4 regions of the Bacillus halotolerans genome follow, and region 4 is predicted to be linked to each of the others. Evidence: riboswitches for the same ligand, from Rfam matches in the RefSeq annotation. Region 4 holds a riboswitch; each other region holds the start of a gene.
The links. Region 4 has a riboswitch for S-adenosylmethionine ahead of metN (methionine ABC transporter ATP-binding protein MetN). Riboswitches for the same ligand answer to the same signal wherever they lie in the genome.

Region 1: another riboswitch for S-adenosylmethionine. It lies ahead of DIC78_RS21355 (2-hydroxyacid dehydrogenase); the one in region 4 lies ahead of metN (methionine ABC transporter ATP-binding protein MetN).
Region 2: another riboswitch for S-adenosylmethionine. It lies ahead of mtnW (2,3-diketo-5-methylthiopentyl-1-phosphate enolase); the one in region 4 lies ahead of metN (methionine ABC transporter ATP-binding protein MetN).
Region 3: another riboswitch for S-adenosylmethionine. It lies ahead of DIC78_RS01580 (phosphoadenylyl-sulfate reductase); the one in region 4 lies ahead of metN (methionine ABC transporter ATP-binding protein MetN).

The regions. Positions count from the first base shown of each region.
Region 1 is NZ_CP029364.1:4,091,613-4,096,774, reverse strand. Features, by position in the region: gene DIC78_RS21360 (FGGY-family carbohydrate kinase) at 35-1,513, opposite strand; gene DIC78_RS21355 (2-hydroxyacid dehydrogenase) at 1,530-2,552, opposite strand; SAM riboswitch class I at 2,650-2,741, opposite strand; gene DIC78_RS21350 (molybdopterin oxidoreductase family protein) at 2,890-4,932, shown strand; gene DIC78_RS21345 (hypothetical protein) at 5,044-5,162, shown strand, end outside.
Region 2 is NZ_CP029364.1:553,945-559,106, forward strand. Features, by position in the region: gene DIC78_RS02600 (YkvA family protein) at 1-93, shown strand, start outside; gene DIC78_RS02605 (1,2-dihydroxy-3-keto-5-methylthiopentene dioxygenase) at 134-670, opposite strand; gene DIC78_RS02610 (methylthioribulose 1-phosphate dehydratase) at 686-1,315, opposite strand; gene mtnX (2-hydroxy-3-keto-5-methylthiopentenyl-1-phosphate phosphatase) at 1,273-1,980, opposite strand; gene mtnW (2,3-diketo-5-methylthiopentyl-1-phosphate enolase) at 1,977-3,194, opposite strand; SAM riboswitch class I at 3,279-3,379, opposite strand; gene DIC78_RS02625 (pyridoxal phosphate-dependent aminotransferase) at 3,418-4,614, opposite strand; gene DIC78_RS02630 (carbon-nitrogen family hydrolase) at 4,708-5,162, shown strand, end outside.
Region 3 is NZ_CP029364.1:354,079-359,240, reverse strand. Features, by position in the region: gene carB (carbamoyl-phosphate synthase (glutamine-hydrolyzing) large subunit) at 1-51, shown strand, start outside; gene pyrK (dihydroorotate oxidase B electron transfer subunit) at 48-818, shown strand; gene DIC78_RS01595 (dihydroorotate dehydrogenase) at 818-1,753, shown strand; gene pyrF (orotidine-5'-phosphate decarboxylase) at 1,722-2,441, shown strand; gene pyrE (orotate phosphoribosyltransferase) at 2,438-3,070, shown strand; SAM riboswitch class I at 3,215-3,320, shown strand; gene DIC78_RS01580 (phosphoadenylyl-sulfate reductase) at 3,479-4,180, shown strand; gene cysP (sulfate permease) at 4,192-5,162, shown strand, end outside.
Region 4 is NZ_CP029364.1:2,890,167-2,895,328, forward strand. Features, by position in the region: gene fadE (acyl-CoA dehydrogenase FadE) at 1-30, shown strand, start outside; gene DIC78_RS14735 (arsenate reductase family protein) at 142-498, shown strand; gene gcvH (glycine cleavage system protein GcvH) at 565-948, shown strand; gene DIC78_RS14745 (YusG family protein) at 1,004-1,240, shown strand; gene DIC78_RS14750 (toprim domain-containing protein) at 1,318-1,671, shown strand; gene DIC78_RS14755 (thioredoxin family protein) at 1,683-2,003, shown strand; gene DIC78_RS14760 (SCP2 sterol-binding domain-containing protein) at 2,111-2,455, shown strand; SAM riboswitch class I at 2,570-2,676, shown strand; gene metN (methionine ABC transporter ATP-binding protein MetN) at 2,782-3,807, shown strand; gene metP (methionine ABC transporter permease MetP) at 3,800-4,468, shown strand; gene metQ (methionine ABC transporter substrate-binding lipoprotein MetQ) at 4,482-5,162, shown strand, end outside.

The DNA of each region.
Region 1 (5,162 bases), 1.2 Mb from region 4:
ATGTATAATTCCTCAATTGGCGGCAAATTCCGCCTTATACTAATACCTTGTTTCCCGATGACGGCTCTAACCCTGAAAAGAAGCGTTGGACCTGCTTCCACTCCTCGTATAAAGTCATTTCTATCCGGCAATCCTGCGGTTCTATCACCCGAACACTTCCAGACATTTCTTCGGTCAATCTATAGGCCTCATTGCAAACCACAGCAGCACCAACGACTGATGCATGACTGTACCCTTCTTTGACATAGATTTTTTTCTGAAGAAGATTGGCAATATATTGTGTAAATGCTCTGCTTTGGAATCCGCCTCCGCATCCCCACACATAGTCACGATCAAACGGAGTGATCTCTGTTAAAATGTCAAAGTTCCATTTGATTGAACATGCAATCTCCTGTAAGGCCGCGCGTACAAAATGCGCTCTGCTTAAATGGGCTGAAAGCGGTACATCAAAGAGAAAGCCGCCTTTCGTCAGGGCGTTTTTTTCTGCCGATAAATACGAACCGAGGGAAGATACACATGCATGATCTTCCTTAGCAAGAGCAGCAATCTCTTCTTCCATCACATCGTACTGTTCATTCGGATAGAAAATATCCTTTAGTTTTTGAAAATTCAGACCCGTTACCCCGGGATTTGTCTCCGCAAGCCACTGTCCTTGATCTGTGTGGCAGTTCAGCCAGGCTTTATTTTGTCTGTCCTCATGAATTTCACCAATAATTTTGGTAATCGGTGTTGTCGTACCTGATACTATGACTGCGTCTCCCAGAGCAGCACCAGTGCTTTTGACAGCAAGCTGTGTATCTCCCCCACCCGCTATAACCTTCGCATGATGTGATAGTCCCAATTCTGCCGCATACTCATCTGTTATCGATCCAATGACTGTTCCCGCTCTTACTAGAGGCGGAAGAATAGATGGCGAGAAACCGAATATATTGCACATCTCTTCTGACCATGTATTTTGTTTTACATCAAACAGCAGCGTTTCCGTCGCCTGTGACGGTTCATATGTCAATACTCCGCTCAACTGATACGTCACCCAATCACTGATGCTTGTGAAGCTTGCAGTTTTTTCCCATAAGGAGGGCTGGCGGTGCTTTAAACCATAAAGCTTGAGCGCTGAAAAAAGCGCAGTCGGCAGACGGCCTGTTCGGCTGTATACTTCTTCCCGATTCGGTATGTTTTCCTCCCACTCCCTGCCCCGATTGTCAATGTTGGGCAGACCGAGGAAAGACTCACCATTTTGATCAAACAGCACGATCCCCTGTCTTTGACTTGTTGAAGTGAGACCAATAATTTCAATATGATGAGAACGAGAAATCGCACGTTTAGCCAGATTCATGATTTGATTCCACAGCGCCTGTGGAGAAAAATAGCGGCTGTCCGGGTAAAGCGGCTCGGTCGTATATACAATGTCCTCCCGTTCAACCGTTTGAACGCTTCCCGACACACTTACGACCGCAACTCTTGCATTGCCAGTGCCAATGTCAAATACGAGATAACCTTTTTGTTTCGTCATCCTGATGCCCTCCTTTTTACACCTCTGCTTTAAGATCGTTTTTGTTATATAAAGTCGGAATATTGAGAGTTTTTTCATCCCTCCACTTTTTAAGCGCTTCGTTCAGAATGGTAACGTGATGATCCTCTACTTCAAATGTTGCTCCTGCTAAATGCGGTGTTGCCAGAACATTAGGCAATGAAATAAATTCATAATCCGATTGCTCTGGCGGCTCATGATAAAAAACGTCTAATATCGCACCCCTGATTTTACTTTCTTTCAGTACAGATAAAAGATCCTCTCGGTTTACCACGACAGCTCTTGATGTATTCACGAAAATGGCGCTCTCTTTCATCAAGTCAAAATACGGCCGATCAATGAGGCCAAGCGTATCATCTGTACGCGGCAGATGAACAGAAACGATATCACTATCTGAAAATACCTTCTCCAGAGATACTTTTTCATATTGCGGATAATCGTGCTGTACGTATGGATCGTAATACAAAACCTTGCAGTCAAACGCAGTCAGCAGTTTTGCAATTCTTTGCCCAACCGCTCCGAATCCGACCATACCCACGGTTTTTCCTGTTATTTCATTACCTTTGAATTTGGCATATGCCTGCAAATAATCGCTGTTCCATTTTCCATCCTTTAGCCATTGATTAGAGGTATTCGTGTGCCGGAGAAATGAAATCACATTTCCAATAAACATTTCAGCAACAGCTTGTACGTTGCGCCCAGGTGTATAGAAAACCGGAATGTCTCTGTTTGACGCTGCTGCCACATCAACATTGGAAGGCATTCCCCTGCATACTCCTACAAATGAAAGTTCCGGCATTGATGCAAACACGTTTTCTGTCACCTGATCAAGCTCAGTAATCAAACCCGTCGCATTTGATCCTTTTAATAGCTGAATCAATTCATCTTCCCTGTATGCCCGGCCGTTTTCTTTCCAAGACTGATAAACAACGGAACCGAACAATTCTTCAAGCTCTTTTCGTCCTTCTTCGTTGTACGGTGCTGTAATCAAAACCGTCATGATGCAAAACATCCTTTTCATCGTTATTTTTCACACAAAAAAATCTCTCTCCAAAGATGGAAAGAGATTCATGTATAGGCGCACTCTGCCACAGACAGAAGCCGGTATAAACCTTACTTTCCTATCTTTCAAGCTGACGCTTGCTGGAATTGGCACAATAATGTTGCCGAGGTTTCATAGGGCCAGTCCCTCCACCTCTCTTGATAGAAAATGTTTTGTATGTAATTTTCAGAATTGAGAATACGTTAATCATAAAGAAGACCCAGATTGATGTCAATGTCTTTTTTTCAGAATTGACGTTATCATTCGAAATGTTATAATTCTTACAATATATCTAACTAGGGAGAGGAACTGGGCTATGAAATCGTTCGCCACTCAACAAAACGGCATTTTTAAATCCGTTTGCTCACTGGACTGCCCGGACCAGTGCGGATTGCTGGTACATAAAAAAGACGGGAAAATTGTGAAAGTGCAGGGTGATCCTGATCACCCCGTGACAGCCGGAAATATATGCAACAAAGTACGAAATATGGCTGAGCGCCTCTATGATGAAAAGCGGCTGACGACTCCGCTGAAACGAACAGGTGTGAAGGGCGAGGCAGAGTTTAAACCAATTTCTTGGGAAGAAGCGATTGACACCATCACATCCCGCTGGAAACAGCTGATTGATGAAGAAGGAGCTGAAAGCATACTGCCTTACAGCTTTTACGGCAATATGGGAAAATTAACGGCTGAAGGAATGGACCGCCGCTTTTTTTACCGCTTGGGCTCAAGCCAGCTTGAGCGCACGATTTGCAGCAAAGCCGGATCAGAGGGCTATAAATATACCATGGGTGTGAGTGCTGGAATCGATCCTGAAGAAACGATACATACGAAACTGTTTATCTTTTGGGGAATTAACGCAGTCAGCACAAACATGCATCAAATTACAATCGCTCAAAAAGCACGGAAAAAAGGCGCAAAAATTATTGTGATTGATGTGCATAAAAATCAGACAGGGCGTCTCGCAGACTGGTTTATTCCTATAAAACCCGGTACCGACAGCGCGCTTGCCCTTGGCATCATGCACATTTTATTTAAAGAAAACCTCCACGATGAAGCGTTTCTTTCAGCATATACAGTCGGCTATGAAGAACTGTGCGAGCATGTGAAACAGTATCATCCAGAAAAGGTATCCCTGATCACTGGTATCAGTATCGACGATATCTATCAGCTGGCAAAAATGTATGGTGAAACCTCCCCTTCCTTTATCAGAATCGGAAACGGCCTTCAGCATCACGACAACGGCGGAATGATTGTTAGAACGATTGCCTGTCTACCGGCGATTACCGGTCAATGGATGCATACAGGAGGCGGAGCCATCAAACATAACAGCGGGATTTTAGAATATAACACCACCGCGCTTCAGCGTCCTGATTTACTGAAAGGCCGCACACCGAGATCGTTTAATATGAATCAGCTGGGCAGAGTTCTTCTGGAAACAGACCCTCCTGTTCGCTCCCTCTTTATTTATGGGACGAATCCAGCCGTTGTGACGCCAGAAGCGAACAAAGTCAGACAAGGCCTCCTGCGGGATGACTTGTTCACCGTGGTTCATGATTTGTTTTTAACAGAAACGGCCAAATATGCGGACATTGTACTGCCCGCTGCATCTGCTTTTGAAAATACTGATTTTTACACCTCATACTGGCACCATTACATTCAGCTTCAGCAGCCGGTTATTGAGAAATACGGAGAAAGCAAGTCTAATACCGAGGTATTCCGGTTATTGGCTGAGGCAATGGGATTTACGGATCAGGAGCTCAAAGATTCAGATGAAGACTTAATCCGCCAGGCACTTCACCATCCGGATAATCCTTATTTAGCGGAGATTAGTTATGAATCACTCACTGAACGTTCATTTATGAAGGCGAAGCGTGAAAAGCCGCTGTTTCCGGGTACATTGCCGACTCCGAGCGGAAAAATAGAATTATATTCAGAAAAAATGAAACAAGCCGGTTTCCCGCAGTTACCGACACATACGCCGCTTGCGCCGGATCATGAATTCCCGTTTATGTATGTTCCCGGGCCGAATCATAATTTCTTAAACTCAACGTTTTCCAATAATGCAAAGCACGTCAAACTTGAAAAGACACCGAAACTCTTTATCAACACGATAGATGCCGAAAAACACGGCATCACTGATGGTGAAGCCGTACGGATTTGGAACAGCCGAGGTGAGTGTGAACTAACCGCCGCAGTCGGAGAACAAGTGCTTCCAGGTGTTGTCGTCAGTCAAGGATTATGGGCAGATGAACCAGGCAAAAATCAGCTTGTTAACGCCCTAACCCCCGACCGCTTGGCTGATATGGGCGGAGGCGCCACTTTTTTCTCAGGCCGAGTGCAGATTGAAAAAGCATAGAAACCGTCCAGAGCTTGCTCTGGCGGTTTTTTGTGTGCACAGTCAACAAAAATGAAACCAATGGTATAGATTGACCGTATAACATGACGATTACATAATGGAGGCATACACATGGACGTTTTTTTAGGAATCGGTATTGCATTGGCTGGATATTTTATCGGAGAAGGATTAAAGCATATTAACAACCCAAAAGCTAACGAAAAAAATGACATCATGCTGATTAAAGAACG
Region 2 (5,162 bases), 1.8 Mb from region 4:
TTAGGAATTCTTGACGATGCTGCCGTTCTCGGTTTGATTTGGACGCTGGTCAAAAAAGAAATGTCCCAATACGAAGAATGGCGTTTACGATAAGCAAAAAAAGCCCCGCCTTTATGGACGGGGCTTTTTCTTCTTATTGGTTCACGCTGTCTTTTTCATAAATCGGAACCCAGCCTTCAGATGTTACAAAGATCCGCACCGCCACAACTTTTCGATCCTCTTGAAGCGTGAAATAATGGCGGATATTTTCAGGTACCGAGATTAAATCTCCAGGGTTTAAACGGACATCAAAAAATGTGCCGTCCTTGTCTTGAATGACGAAAATTCCGTGTCCGCTTACAATAAAACGGACTTCATCGTCTGTATGGTGATGTTCTCTTTTAAAGTTTTCAAGCAGTTCATCCAGTTTCGGATTTGCGTCAGACAAAGAAATAACATCTTGGGCTTTGTAGCCGCGGCGGGCTGAGATATCTTTAATTTCAGCGTCGAAGGTGTCAAGAATTTGCTGTTTTTCTTCTTCAGACAGGTCATATTTTTCTGAAAGCTGTTCAGGGAGCTTGGCGATATCCCATTGCTCATAGATCACCTCTTGGCTGTCCAGAAAGCTTGCCACTTCCTCTTGATTTTCAATCGTTGTATTTGCCTCATCATGAATTCGAATTGTTGCCATTTGCGGTTCCCCCTTTTATTTAACCAGCTGATGCTGGAGTGTTTTCAGCTTTAAATGATAGCTGAATAAAAATTCATATGCTTCAAGCACTCTTTTCGCTTCAAATGCCGTTCTTCCCCAAGCAGTAATGCCATGGTTCCGGATTAGGACAGCTCCTGAATCTCCAGTAACCTGATCCGCGAAAAGCGCTGCGAGAGTCGGAATATGAGCCGGATTTTCTATAATTGGAATGGACACTTCTGCATTCTCTTCCCACATGCCCAGCGCTTTTATAATTTCTTGGCCTTTAAAAGTGATTTGATTTTGATCTCCATACAGCTCTGAGATGACGTTATTGTTTACTGTATGAACATGAAGACAGCATCCGGCATTTGTTTTATTGTACAGATGTGTATGCAAAAGCGTTTCTGCTGACGGTTTCAGATGATATCCGCTTTCGGCAGGCTCTCCGTTCTGATCCACCAACAGGAAGTCTTCATCCGTTTCTTTTCGTTTATCTTTTCCGCTCGCCGTTACGAGAAATTGCAATGGCTCATCAGAAACCTTGATGGACAGGTTGCCGCTTGTCGCCGGAAACCAATCTCTTTCTGCCAATTCCCGTTTTACTTCGGCAAGCTCGCGCCATCGTTCTTGTTTTGCAGCCATTTCTTTACCTCCGTTACATCTTCAATCGCTTTCTTTATTTCGTGAAAATCATGGTATGGGATATGATTCAGATGATGCTCCTTGCATTCATTTAATAAATAATCCCTTGCAAAGCAAAGATCAGACAGCTTTGCCGCCTCTACATCGGTAACGGAGTCACCGATCATGATGATATATTGATCAGGCTCAGAAAGCTCGTTCATAACAGTCGGCTTGCAGCACCCGCATTGATTTGTGCATGTGCCTTTGCAAGAATGAGGCCAATCAATATGAATGAATTCGTTCTCAAATGACGCACGGTTGCAATAAATATGATCTTTCTCAACAATTCCTTCAAGCAGCGGATAGACAAAAAAGTCCATCCCCCCGCTTACGACATAAAACGGGAGTTCATGCTCGTTAACAAATGCGACAAATTCCCGAAAGCCGTCCCGGATTTTTGCGTCTTCTAATACGAATCTCGTAATCTCCTCTTTTAAGCTGCTCGGCAGAAGGCCGAACATTCGCCCGACGCCTTCTTGGATCGACATCGTTTTGGAGAGCACGCCGTCTTTTAACGCCGTCCACTCCGGCGGAGCGAATGTTTTCATAATGTTTATAATGTTGTCGTTCATCGTGATGGTTCCATCAAAATCACATATAATTAACGGTTTTTGAGTCGTCATACGGCTTCAGCCTTTCCCCATTTATCAAGCGCAAGCTTCAAATCTTCGCATTGACCGGCTTTTTCTTCAATCGGCTGCGCCTCCAAAACCGCCTCAATAATGGCTCTGAACGCTTTGCCCCCGCCTTGGGCGCCGTTTGGATGTCCGTGTATGCCTCCTCCGGCGTTAATAATATGATCGATGCCAAAATCACGCATGAGAAGCGGAACCATGCCAGGATGAATACCAGCAGACGGAACGGCAAATGTCTGGTTAAAGGCATCTTCTCTTACGCATTCTTCATGAATCGCCAGCGCGTCTTCTCTAGGAAGCGCAACTGAACCATATGGAGAAGGAAACAGACTGAAGTCAGCGCCGCAATATCGGTTTAATTTTCCGAGCAAAAGAGCATGGGAAAACCCGTACAACGGTGAGGATGTAAATGCCCCGCTGACTGCTGGGTGCGCCATAATGGGGATTGATACGTCCGGATCTTCCGCAAGGCTTTGCATGACGTCCAAACTGTAAGCGAAGACATTCAATAAAAGCGCATCCGCTCCCAATTCAGCAGCGCGTCTTGCTTTATCTTTAAGCTCAGCCGTTCTACCAGTCAAATTCACTGCATACAGCGTTTTATGGCCGGTCTGCTCGTATGTTTCTTTCAAAATTTGTTTTCCCTCTGTAATTCTTGTTTCAAAAGGTGCTAAACCCGTCTCAAAGAAAATTTCATCGTCTTTGATTAAGTCAACCCCGCCTAGCGCCTGCTGCCTGAGCTGTTCTTTAATATCACTCAGGTCCCTTCCGATGACCCCTTTAAAAATGCTCATTAACAGCGGTCTTTCAAACTCTCCAAGCATCTTCCGGATGCCGTATACGCCAAACTTCGGGCCCGGAAGTGTTCGCTTAAACGCTACAGAAAATTCGAGATCTATTAACTTGATTTTTCCGTCCAGCGACAGCTTGCCAAACACAGTTGTCAGCAATGCCGGAATATCCTGTGAGAAATTTACCTCGGGATAGGCAATTGTGATAACCGCTTGTTTTCCTGATGCAAGATGTCCCTCTCTCTCCTCGACCTTTACAACCCGTCCCTTATGCTTTTGCATCTGCTCCTGCTTCACCAGAGGCAGATCAGTCCAAGAGCCCACCGTCAATCCTGTTGCGATTTGTTCTGCTTTTTTCTCCGTGTCGGCTCCCGGCTCGGTCAGGAGATATGTTGCTAATAATTCACTCATGCCAGAGCTCCTTTCATTTTTTAACCCATATAAAAAACCTCTTCAAACAGCAATGCGTCTAAAGAGGTTTCGTTTCTCGTCCGAATCTTATCTCTCAGCCGCCAGCTGCAAGAATTAGCACCGTGCTTTACAAGTCGGTTGCCGGGCTTCATCGGGCTCGTCCCTCTGCCTGCTCTTGATAAGAAAATATAGATTTTATAAATTATTTTGAATTATCCCACCGTTAAAGAATCTTGTCAATGCTTTTTTGGGTAAACAGGTTTAGTTTGCCAATTCGATGAGCTGCTTCTTTAAGCCTAGCTTCACTCGTTAAGAGCCCCACTCTGACATACCCCTCGCCATATTTACCAAAGCCGTTTCCTGCTGCAACCGCCACATTCGCTTTTTCAAGCAAGAGATCTGAGAATTGCTCAGAGCTATAGCCTTCAGGCACCGGCAGCCACGCAAAAAATGAACCCGCAGGCGCTGTTACATCCCAGCCAATTTCCCTGCATGCCGCTATCCAAGCGTTGCGCCTGCTTTCATACCGGGCATTTTGCTCCGCTACGCATGTCTGCTCAGATAAAAGTGCCGCCTCGGCAGCCTGCTGGGTTGCTTTGAAAAGACTGACAAACATATGGTCTTGATAAAGATTGATCGCTTCTATGACCGAGGCGTTACCAACTGCAAAACCGACCCGCCAGCCCGCCATATTATATGTTTTGGACAGCGTGTAAATTTCTATTCCGATATCCTTAGCGCCTTCAGTCTGCAAAAAGCTTAAAGGCTTGTGTCCGTCAAAGCCCACTGCACCGTAAGCAAAATCATGGACCACACAGATTTCGTTTTCTTTCGCAAAACTCACCGTTTCTCTAAAAAATTCTGCGGTAGCGACGGCTCCAGTCGGATTATTCGGATAATTCAAGTACATCAGTTTCGCTTGTTCTCTTACGTCAAGGGAAATGCTTGCGTATTCAGGAAGAAACGCATTTTCCTTAGTGAGCGGCATCATTTCCATATTCGCTTTCGCAAGCGTGACACCGGACCAATAATCTGGATAGCCAGGGTCAGGAACCAAAATCGTATCCCCCGGATTTAGCAGGCATTGCGGCAGCTCGACAAGACCGGCTTTCCCGCCGAATAATACGGCTACTTCAGTTTCCGGATCAAGCTCAACGCCGTATTCTCTTTTATAAAATGCAGCCGCTGCTGATTTAAGACTGTGCGAACCTCGAAATGAGGAGTATTTATGATTTTCAGGCTGAGCAACGGCTCGCTTCATTTCCTCAACAATATGCTCGGGCGTCGGCTGATCCGGATTCCCCTGCCCCAAATTGATGACATCATGTCCTTCCTTCAGCTTTAGGTTCACTTTCTGCACAAGAGAAGCAAAGAATTGTTTAGGCAGTTCCTGCAGCACTTGAGAATGTTCAAATTTCATCTGTTTTCACCTTCTAAAAAAATCTTGAAATGATAGTCCAGTATCATATATGGTTAAATGAAAAAAGTAAAGAAAAATATGGGGTGTTAAAAAATGAAATGGACCATATCTTGTCTTCAATTTGATATTTCATACGGAAAACCTTCAGAAAATATAAAAAAGGCTGAATCTTTAATTGAAAAAGAGAGTAAATATGCTGACGTTCTTGTTCTCCCTGAATTATGGACGACTGGTTACGACCTTGCCAAACTTGATCAGCTTGCTGATGAAGACGGGCTCACTGCTCAAAGCTGGCTGCAAAAAACCGCAAAAAAACACGGGGTTCATATTGTCGCAGGATCTGTTGCTGTCAGAAAGGGTTCTGATGTTTATAATACAATGTTCATCGCAGATAAGGAAGGACGAATCATTAAAGAGTACAGCAAAGCCCATCTTTTTCAGCTGATGGATGAGCATGAGTATTTATCAGCCGGTTCCGAGGACGGATACTTCGAGCTTGAAGGCGTCAAAAGCTCAGGACTGATCTGTTATGATATCCGTTTTCCGGA
Region 3 (5,162 bases), 1.6 Mb from region 4:
GATCAAATGCCGGCAATCAACACAAATCAGGAGGCGGCAATCACTATATGAAAAAAGCGTATTTGACGGTGTGTGCTAACCAGCAAATTGCAGACCGGGTGTATCAAATGGTTCTAAAAGGGGAGCTTGTCCAAGGGTTTACTGTCCCGGGACAGTTCCTTCACCTGAAAGTGAGCGAAGCGGTTACGCCTCTTTTGCGAAGACCAATCAGCATTGCTGATGTTAACTTTGAAAAAAATGAAGTCACCATGATTTATCGAGTAGATGGGGAAGGAACAAGACTCTTGTCGCTGAAGCAGAAGGGAGATCTCGTAGATGTCCTCGGGCCTTTGGGCAATGGCTTTCCAGTAGATGAAGTCCAACCCGGAAAGACGGCTTTGCTGGTAGGAGGCGGTGTAGGAGTCCCGCCTCTCCAAGAACTGTCGAAACGTTTAAAGGAAAAAGGCGTAAAGGTCATACACGTTTTAGGATTCCAATCGGCAAAGGATGTTTTTTACGAAAAAGAATGCCGACAGTACGGCGACACATATGTAGCAACAGCTGACGGAAGCTACGGGGAAACCGGGTTTGTCACAGATGTCATCAAACAAAAAAATCTTGAATTTGACATTCTCCTCAGCTGCGGGCCGACACCGATGCTAAAGGCGCTCAAACAAGAATACGCCCACAAAGAGGTTTACATTTCCATGGAAGAACGAATGGGCTGCGGTATTGGTGCATGCTTCGCCTGTGTGTGCCATACAAACGAAAGTGAGACATCCTATGTAAAGGTATGTCTTGACGGACCTGTATTTAAAGCTCAGGAGGTGGCGCTGTAATGCTAGAGGTGAAATTGCCGGGTCTGGATTTGAAAAATCCGATCATTCCCGCATCAGGCTGCTTCGGTTTTGGAAAAGAGTTTGCGCGTTTTTATGATTTGTCTTGTCTCGGAGCAATCATGATCAAAGCTACGACAAAGGAGCCCCGCTTCGGGAATCCGGCGCCTAGGGTAGCTGAGACTGGCGCTGGTATGCTCAATGCAATCGGTCTGCAAAATCCAGGGCTGGAAAGCGTCTTAGAAAATGAGCTGCCATGGCTTGAGCAATTTGATACGCCTATTATTGCCAATGTCGCCGGTTCACAGGTCGAGGATTATGTTGAAGTCGCAGAACTTATCAGCAAAGCGCCTAATGTCCATGCGCTTGAATTGAACATTTCCTGTCCGAACGTCAAAACAGGCGGAATTGCTTTTGGCACAAATCCTGCCATGGCTGCTGATTTGACGAAGGCTGTTAAAAAAGAGTCAGATGTGCCTGTATATGTGAAGCTTTCTCCGAATGTGGCAAACATCACAGAAATTGCGGTAGCGATCGAAGAAGCGGGTGCGGATGGTCTAACGATGATCAACACATTAATCGGCATGAGGCTCGATTTAAAATCAGGAAAGCCAATATTAGCCAATAAAACTGGAGGGCTTTCGGGTCCTGCTGTAAAGCCTGTTGCCATCCGCATGGTGTATGAGGTCAGCCAGGCTGTCAGCATTCCGATTATCGGGATGGGAGGCGTTCAGACGGCCGAAGACGCATTGGAATTTCTTCTGGCTGGAGCAAGTGCGGTTGCTGTCGGAACAGCAAACTTCGTGAATCCTTTCACATGCCCTGACATCATTGAGCAGCTCCCAGCTGTTTTACGCCAATACGGCTATGAATCTGTTGAAGAATGCATCGGAAGGAGCTGGAATCATGAAAAACAACCTGCCCATCATCGCGCTTGATTTTGCATCAGCTGAAGAAACATTGTCGTTTTTAGCGCCTTTTCACAAGGAACCGTTATTTGTGAAGGTTGGAATGGAGCTTTTTTATCAAGAAGGCCCGGCTATCATTGCACAATTAAAAGAAAGAAACTGTGAGATCTTTTTAGATTTAAAGCTACATGACATTCCGACCACGGTGAATAAAGCAATGAAGCGGCTTGCCTGCCTTGGAGTCGATCTCGTCAATGTTCACGCAGCCGGAGGCAAAAAAATGATGGAAGCAGCTCTGGAAGGCTTAGAGGAAGGCACGCCGGCAGGAAAACAACGTCCGTCACTTATTGCGGTAACCCAGCTGACAAGCACTTCTGAACAAATGGTGAAGGATGAGCTGCTGATCAGAAAGCCTCTCATCGACACGGTTGTACACTACAGCAAACTGGCGGAGAATAGCGGACTTGATGGAGTGGTGTGCTCTGTTCATGAAGCGAAAGCCATTTACGAAGCAGTGTCGCCGTCGTTTTTGACGGTGACCCCGGGTATCCGTATGTCAGCAGACACTGCGAATGATCAAGTCCGCGTTGCAACGCCTTCTATAGCAAGAGAAAAAGGGTCATCAGCAATTGTTGTGGGACGCTCTATTACAAAAGCTGCAAATCCGCTAAAAGCCTATGAAGCTGTCAAACTCGAATGGGAGGGAATCAAACAATGAAACAAATCATCGCAAAACATCTATTAGACATTCAAGCTGTATTTTTACGCCCGAATGAGCCGTTTACATGGGCGAGCGGCATATTATCCCCAATTTATTGTGACAATCGCCTTACCCTTTCTTTCCCAGAGGTAAGAAATGATGTTGCTGCAGGCATCAGCAAGCTTATCCAGGAGTATTTCCCGGAAGCTGAGATGATCGCAGGAACAGCGACAGCAGGTATCCCTCATGCGGCATTGGCGGCTGACCGTTTGAACCTGCCGATGTGTTATGTGAGAAGCAAACCAAAAGCACATGGAAAAGGCAATCAAATTGAAGGTGCAGTTCAAAAAGGCCAAAAAACAGTTGTCATAGAAGATTTAATTTCCACAGGGGGCAGCGTACTCGAAGCTGCAGCAGCTCTGAAAACCGCTGGCTGTGAAGTGCTTGGTGTGGTATCAATCTTTACGTATGGACTTCCTAAAGCGCAGGAAGCGTTTGCTGAGGCTGGTCTTCCATACTACTCGTTAACTGATTATGACACACTGACAGAGGTTGCACTTGAGAATGGAAATATTCATTCAGATGACCTGAAAAAGCTGCAAACATGGAAAATGAATCCCGAGTCAAAAGATTGGTTTAAAAATTAAAAAATAAATTTCAGTATTGTGAAGGGCTTTAATGCCTTGCCACGATTGAAAACAGGCCCTTGGGTCTGTTTTTTTATTAATCCTATAAAAAAACTCGGGTTGACTTATGTTAGAATTGTGCTAAAATTTACTACAAATCTGAAAAACTTATCAAGAGCGGCTGAGGGACTGGTCCTATGAAGCCCGGCAACCTGCACAATGTGTAAGGTGCTACTTCCAGCAAAATGTATTCCATTTTGAAAGATAAGGGCTACATGCAGTTCCTGTCTTTCTTTCCGCCGGATTGAAAGTTTTTTATTTTAAGAGGGGCTGTTTACGGAGATAACAGCAGCCGCATCACATTACAATTGGGAAAGACAACCGGCAGAAAGCTACTGTTTGTTTGTCTCCGAAAGGAGGAAAGAAGAAATGTTAACGTACGATAATTGGGAAGAACCAACGATTACATTTCCGGAGGACGATCCTTATAAAGGGGCGCTGTCAGTTTTAAAATGGGCTTACGGCCATTACGGCAATCAGCTTGTTTATGCCTGCAGTTTCGGAATTGAAGGAATCGTTCTGATTGACTTAATCTATAAAGTGAAAAAAGACGCAGAGATTGTATTTCTCGATACAGGGCTTCATTTTAAAGAAACCTATGAAACGATAGAACGCGTGAAAGAGCGCTATCCCGGCCTCAATATCATCCTGAAGAAACCGAACCTTACTCTTGAGGAACAGGCGGAAGAACATGGTGATAAACTGTGGGAAAGAGAGCCGAATCAATGCTGCTATCTCAGGAAGATCGTTCCTTTAAGAGAGGCGCTTTCCGGCCACCCGGCATGGCTTTCCGGCCTGCGCCGCGATCAAGGGCCAAGCCGTGCCAATACGAATTTCTTAAACAAAGATGAGAAATTCAAATCAGTAAAAGTTTGCCCGCTTATCCATTGGACTTGGAAAGACATTTGGAGATACACCTCTCGGAATGAGCTGGACTACAATCCGCTCCACGATCAAGGGTATCCAAGTATCGGCTGCGCGCCTTGTACGTCACCTGCATTTACCGCAGAGGACCTGCGCTCAGGCAGATGGAACGGTATGGCGAAAACAGAATGCGGACTGCATGAATAAGGAGCTGCAAAATGGAATTAGCCGCTATTTTATTTAGCTTGTTTTTCGCAGTGAATATTGGCGCAAGCGGCGCTGCAGCTTCAATGGGAGTTGCTTACGGCTCTGGGGCCGTCAAAAAGAAAACCTACGCTTTGATCATATGTGCCGTTGGTGTTCTGGCCGGGGCTGTCATTGGCGGGGGCGAAGTTGTGAAAACCATCAGCTCTGGGATTATCCCGGAACAGACGATCACGCTGACGATTGTTTGCATCATTATCGGGGCTGCTGCACTGTCGCTTTTTACAGCTAATCTGCTCGGCATTCCTTTATCGACAAGTGAAGTCACGGTCGGGGCGGTTGTCGGTGTGGGCGTTGCGTACAAAGTATTGTTTGTAAACAATCTTCTGATTATTGTTTCATTTTGGATTTTCGTTCCGCTGTTCGCTTTTGGTTTTACATTTTTTGTAGCAAAGCTGTTTCGTTATTTTAAAATCGAAATTACGTCTTCCCGTAAACAAAACATCCTTGGCATCCTTTTGCTATGCGCTGGTTTTTTTGAAGCATTTTCTGCGGGCATGAACAATGTAGCGAATGCTGTTGGACCGTTAGTGGCTGCCGGCGTACTGGATGTAGCGAAAGGAACCCTGTATGGGGGAGTTTTTGTAGCCCTGGGCGCACTGATATTAGGCCGCAGGGTGTTAGAAACAAACGGGAAGAAAATCACGCGGTTTTCAAAAGGGGAAGGCATTCTCCTATCCGGAACAGGAGCAGGGCTGGTGATCATCAGTTCTTTATTTGGAATGCCGGTGCCCTTGGCGCAAGTAACGTCATCGTCTATTATCGGAATAGGCATGGCGAAAAACGGACCAAACGTATTTCATAAACAGGTCGTTCAAACGATGCTGAAAGTATGGATCGTATCGCCGTTTTTATCTTTATCCATCTCCTATCTGCTTGTATCTATGTTTTTAAAGGCGGATTATTATTCAATCTTTATCATGGT
Region 4 (5,162 bases):
GTGTTCGAGGCAGAAAAATATATTGTCTGAGTCCCAAGGAGCTCCGCTCATCCGGAGCTCTTTTTTTATGAAGCACTGTTTTAGGTTTTTAAAACAAACTGTGTTAAAATAACCTCGATTATTTTATTGAGGGGGAAGAAGATGTCGTTAACTTTTTACTGGTACCCTAAATGCGGAACGTGCCGCAAAGCGAAAAAATGGCTTGAAGAACACGGAAAAGAAATCAACGAAATACATATTGCAGAACAGCCTCCAAGCAAAGAGGAGCTAAAATCGCTTTATGAAAAAAGCGGGCTGGATTTAAAGAAATTCTTCAACACAAGCGGCATGAAATACCGTGAACTGAATCTGAAGGAAAAACTGTATCATATGTCAGAAGACGAACAGCTTGAACTGCTGGCTTCAGACGGAATGCTGATCAAGCGCCCGCTCACAACAGACGGCGAAAAAGTGACAGTCGGCTTTAAAGAAGATCAATTTGAAGAAAACTGGTCATGATGTAAATTTTTTTCGAAAAGTGTGGTATCTTCTTATTGTAGTGCTGTAAAAAATGGAGGGATTCAATTGAGCATACCTAAAGATTTGCGTTACTCAGAAGAACACGAGTGGGTAAAAGTTGAAGGAGAAAAAGCCAAAATCGGCATTACCCATTTTGCCCAATCCGAGCTCGGAGATATCGTGTTTGTTGAGCTTCCTGAAGTCGGCGCTGAAATTAAAGCGGACGAGCCTTTCGGAAGTGTAGAATCCGTAAAAACGGTATCTGAGCTTTACGCACCGATTAACGGAACTGTAGTGGAAGTAAACGAAGATCTTGATGACAGCCCGGAGTTCGTCAACGAATCTCCGTATGAAAAAGCATGGATGATCGTCGTTGAACCGTCTGATGCGTCTGAAATTGAAAAACTAATGACAGCAGAGCAATACGAAGAGATGACACAGCAAGACTAAAACCGGATAGCTGAGCAGGCAATTGGATACGCTAACGCTATGGGAGGTGTCCAATATGGCTTTCAGCAAACAAAAGCTCGATGTCACCAATGATGTGACAGGCCGCTTTCAAAATGGCCGGCTCTCGTTATATCATGAAGATGAGATGATCGGCCAAATGACAGGCATGAATGAATATGAGCTTAAGTCCGGTTTTACCTATGAAAATGAAAAGTTTTATAAGACAGCCGACGTGGTTTCAGGAGACGATCAGAAATATGTGGATTGTGACTACGAAAGCGGCTGGTGTTAATGTTGGCGGTGAATTTCACTGCCTTCTTTTACAATCTGAACGTTTCAAATTTGACGCGGCAGGTGAAGCAGATGAACATGGACGAGCTGGAAAAAGTCTTGATTGTTGAAGGGAAATCAGATAAAGAAAAGATTGAAAGCGTCCTGAATGAGCCAGTGCGCATTATCTGCACAAACGGAACAATCAGCCAGCTGAAGCTGGAGGAATTGGCTGACGAGCTTTACGAGAAGGACGTCTATATTTTGGTTGATGCCGATGAATCGGGCGAGAAATTGAGAAAACAGCTGAAAAGGGAATTTAATGAAGCCTTCCATATACATATCGACAAAGCCTATAAGGAAGTCGCGGCGGCGCCCAGACACCATATAGCATCTGTATTGCTGAGCGCAAATCTGAATGTCCATACGATTTTTCTTGAAAGAAAGACCTGAGGTGTTATAGTATGAAAGAACTCCAAGAACAAGAACTTGAACACATTACTGATGATGTGTATCTCCTATATTTATATACTCCGTTTTGCGGGACCTGCCAGCTGGCAAGCAAAATGCTGACAGTCGTCGAAGAAATGCTTCCGTCTGTCGCCTTCTATAAAAATAATCTCAACTATTCACCGGCGTTTGCTAAAGCATATCAAATTGAAAGCGTCCCTTGTTTTCTGCTGTTTAAGGGCGGGAAAGTAATTGAAAGAGGGTATGCGTTTCATTCCGTTTCTTACTTATATGAGCTGATCAAACAAAAATCATCTTCTGCATCTCATTTATGACATTTTTCTCGGCGCATTCCAATGAAATTGTCGTTCGTTTTATAAAGGGGTTCTTGCGCTGAGGAGAGAAATGTGTATGTATGACCAACAAATAGGAGGTTGTACAAATGGAGAAAGCGGAAGTTTTAGAAGATGATTACCAGCATCTGTTTTTAAAACCCCTTTTGAACACTTCAACATTGCTCATTACCTTCCAAGGAGAAACAGAAGCCTTAACCGTCTCAATAAACGAACAAGGGGAAATGAAAAAGATTTCTCCGCCCCACACGTCCAACCTGACCTTTTATGGAAACCAAACAGAAATCATTGATCTTTTGCATGGAGACATTTCCCTTCAGCACCTGATCCAGAGCGGAAGCCTAAAGGTAAAGGGTTCATTCAGAGCGCTGTTAAAGCTGGAAGCCATTCTGTGGCTGACTAATGGTTTTTTTCAGAGGATTCTAAAGAATTGAAAAATAGTAAATTATTATAATAGTAAAAGTTGACATCATTTATTTTATTGACATTTTATCATTCGCCATGCTATTCTACATTAAGAATTTCCGGACGAAAAAGACTATATATTTCTCTTATCAAGAGAGGTGGAGGGAAGTGCCCTATGAAGCCCGGCAACCATCAACACTGTTGAAATGGTGCCAATTCACACGAAGCGTTCAGCTTTGAAAGATGAGAGAAAGGCGTTTTATATAAGCCTTTCTGCTCAAGTATGCAGAAAGGCTTTTCTTTTGCAGAAAAAACCGGAAGATTTCTTAGAATAGTGTTAAGGCAGGTGATCGCTTTGATCAATCTTCAGGATGTTTCAAAAGTGTATAAGTCGAAACATGGAGATGTCAATGCTGTCCAAAATGTCTCGCTTTCCATAAAAAAAGGTGAGATTTTTGGAATTATAGGATATAGCGGAGCTGGTAAAAGTTCCTTAATCCGTCTGCTGAACGGACTTGAGAAACCGAGCTCAGGAATCGTGGAAGTGGCGGGAACAAAGATTAATGAAGTAAACGGACGCAATTTAAGAAAAGCACGCCATGAAATCAGTATGATTTTCCAGCATTTCAATTTGCTCTGGTCGCGAACTGTCAGAGATAACATCCTGTTTCCTTTAGAAATTGCCGGGGTGAAAAAAAGCGAGCGGATCAAGCGTGCCAATGAACTGATTAAACTGGTAGGTTTAGAAGGAAAAGAAAAATCTTACCCATCCCAGCTGAGCGGAGGACAAAAGCAGCGGGTCGGAATCGCCAGAGCGCTCGCAAACAATCCGAAGGTTCTCCTTTGTGATGAAGCGACATCAGCTTTAGATCCGCAAACAACTGATTCAATCTTGGATCTTTTGTCCGATATTAATGAAAGACTCGGTTTGACGATTGTGCTGATCACACACGAAATGCATGTCATCCGCAAAATCTGCAACAGAGTCGCTGTCATGGAAAACGGAAAGGTTGTTGAAGAAGGAGAAGTTCTCGATGTCTTCAAGAATCCGAAGGAAGAAATGACAAAACGATTTGTCCAGCAGGTGACTGAGCCTGAAGAAACAAAAGAAACGCTTCAGCATCTTCTTGACGAAAAAGCGTCAGGAACAACGGTTCAGCTCACATTTGTCGGCGAAGCGGCTGAACAGCCTCTGATTACAGAGATGATCAGAAACTTCAATGTCAGTGTCAATATTCTGCAAGGGAAAATCTCGCAGACGAAGGACGGAGCATACGGTTCATTGTTCATCCATATTGACGGTGACGAGGAAGAAGTGCAAAACGTGATCCGGTTTATTAATGACAAACAGGTGAAAGCAGAGGTGATCACGAATGTTTGAAAAATACTTCCCGAACGTTGATGTAACTGAATTATGGAACGCGACATACGAGACGCTTTATATGACGCTGATCTCTTTGGTTTTTGCCTTTGTCATCGGGGTGATCCTCGGTCTGCTGCTCTTTCTCACAAGCAAAGGGAGCCTCTGGCAGAACAAAGCGGTCAACACTGTGATTGCGGCCATTGTCAATGTATTCAGGTCTATTCCGTTCCTCATTTTAATTATTTTATTACTAGGTTTTACGAAGTTTTTAGTCGGCACCATCTTAGGGCCGAACGCGGCACTTCCGGCGTTAGTCATCGGCTCAGCCCCGTTTTACGCGCGGCTTGCTGAAATTGCGCTGCGCGAGGTGGATAAAGGCGTCATCGAAGCTGCGAAATCAATGGGAGCCAAAACATCAACGATTATTTTCAAAGTGTTGCTTCCGGAATCCATGCCGGCCCTTATTTCTGGGATCACGGTTACGGCCATCGCTTTGATCGGCTCAACGGCAATTGCGGGCGCCATCGGTTCAGGAGGCCTTGGAAACCTTGCATATGTAGAAGGATATCAGTCTAATAATACTGATGTGACCTTCGTTGCTACTGTATTTATTTTAATCATCGTTTTCATTATTCAAATGATCGGTGATGTCATAACAAATATAATAGACAAACGATAAGGGAGGATTTACATTGAAAAAGCTATTTTTAGGTGCATTACTGCTTGTATTTGCAGGAGTTATGGCTGCCTGCGGTTCTAATAACGCTGAATCCGGCAAGAAAGAAATTGTTGTTGCAGCTACAAAAACACCGCATGCAGAAATTTTAAAAGAAGCTGAACCATTGTTAAAAGAAAAAGGCTACACACTGAAAGTGAAAGTGCTTAGTGATTACAAAATGTACAACAAAGCCTTAGCTGATAAAGAAGTGGATGCGAACTTCTTCCAGCACATTCCTTACCTTGAGCAAGAAATGAAAGAAAACAAAGATTATAAACTTGTGAATGCCGGCGCGATTCACTTAGAGCCATTCGGTATTTATTCTAAAAAATACAAATCATTAAAAGATCTTCCCGACGGTGCGACAATTATCCTGACAAATAACGTCGCTGAACAAGGCCGTATGCTTGCAATGCTTGAGAATGCAGGATTAATTACACTTGATTCCAAAGTGGAGACAGTCGATGCAACACTGAAAGACATTAAGAAAAACCCGAAAAACCTTCAGTTCAAAAAAGTAGCGCCTGAATTAACGGCAAAAGCATATGAAAACAAAGAAGGAGACGCGGCCTTCATCAATGTGAACTACGCGATCCAAAATAAATTAAATCCTAAAAAAGACGCGATTGAAGTGGAATCAACAAAAGATAACCCT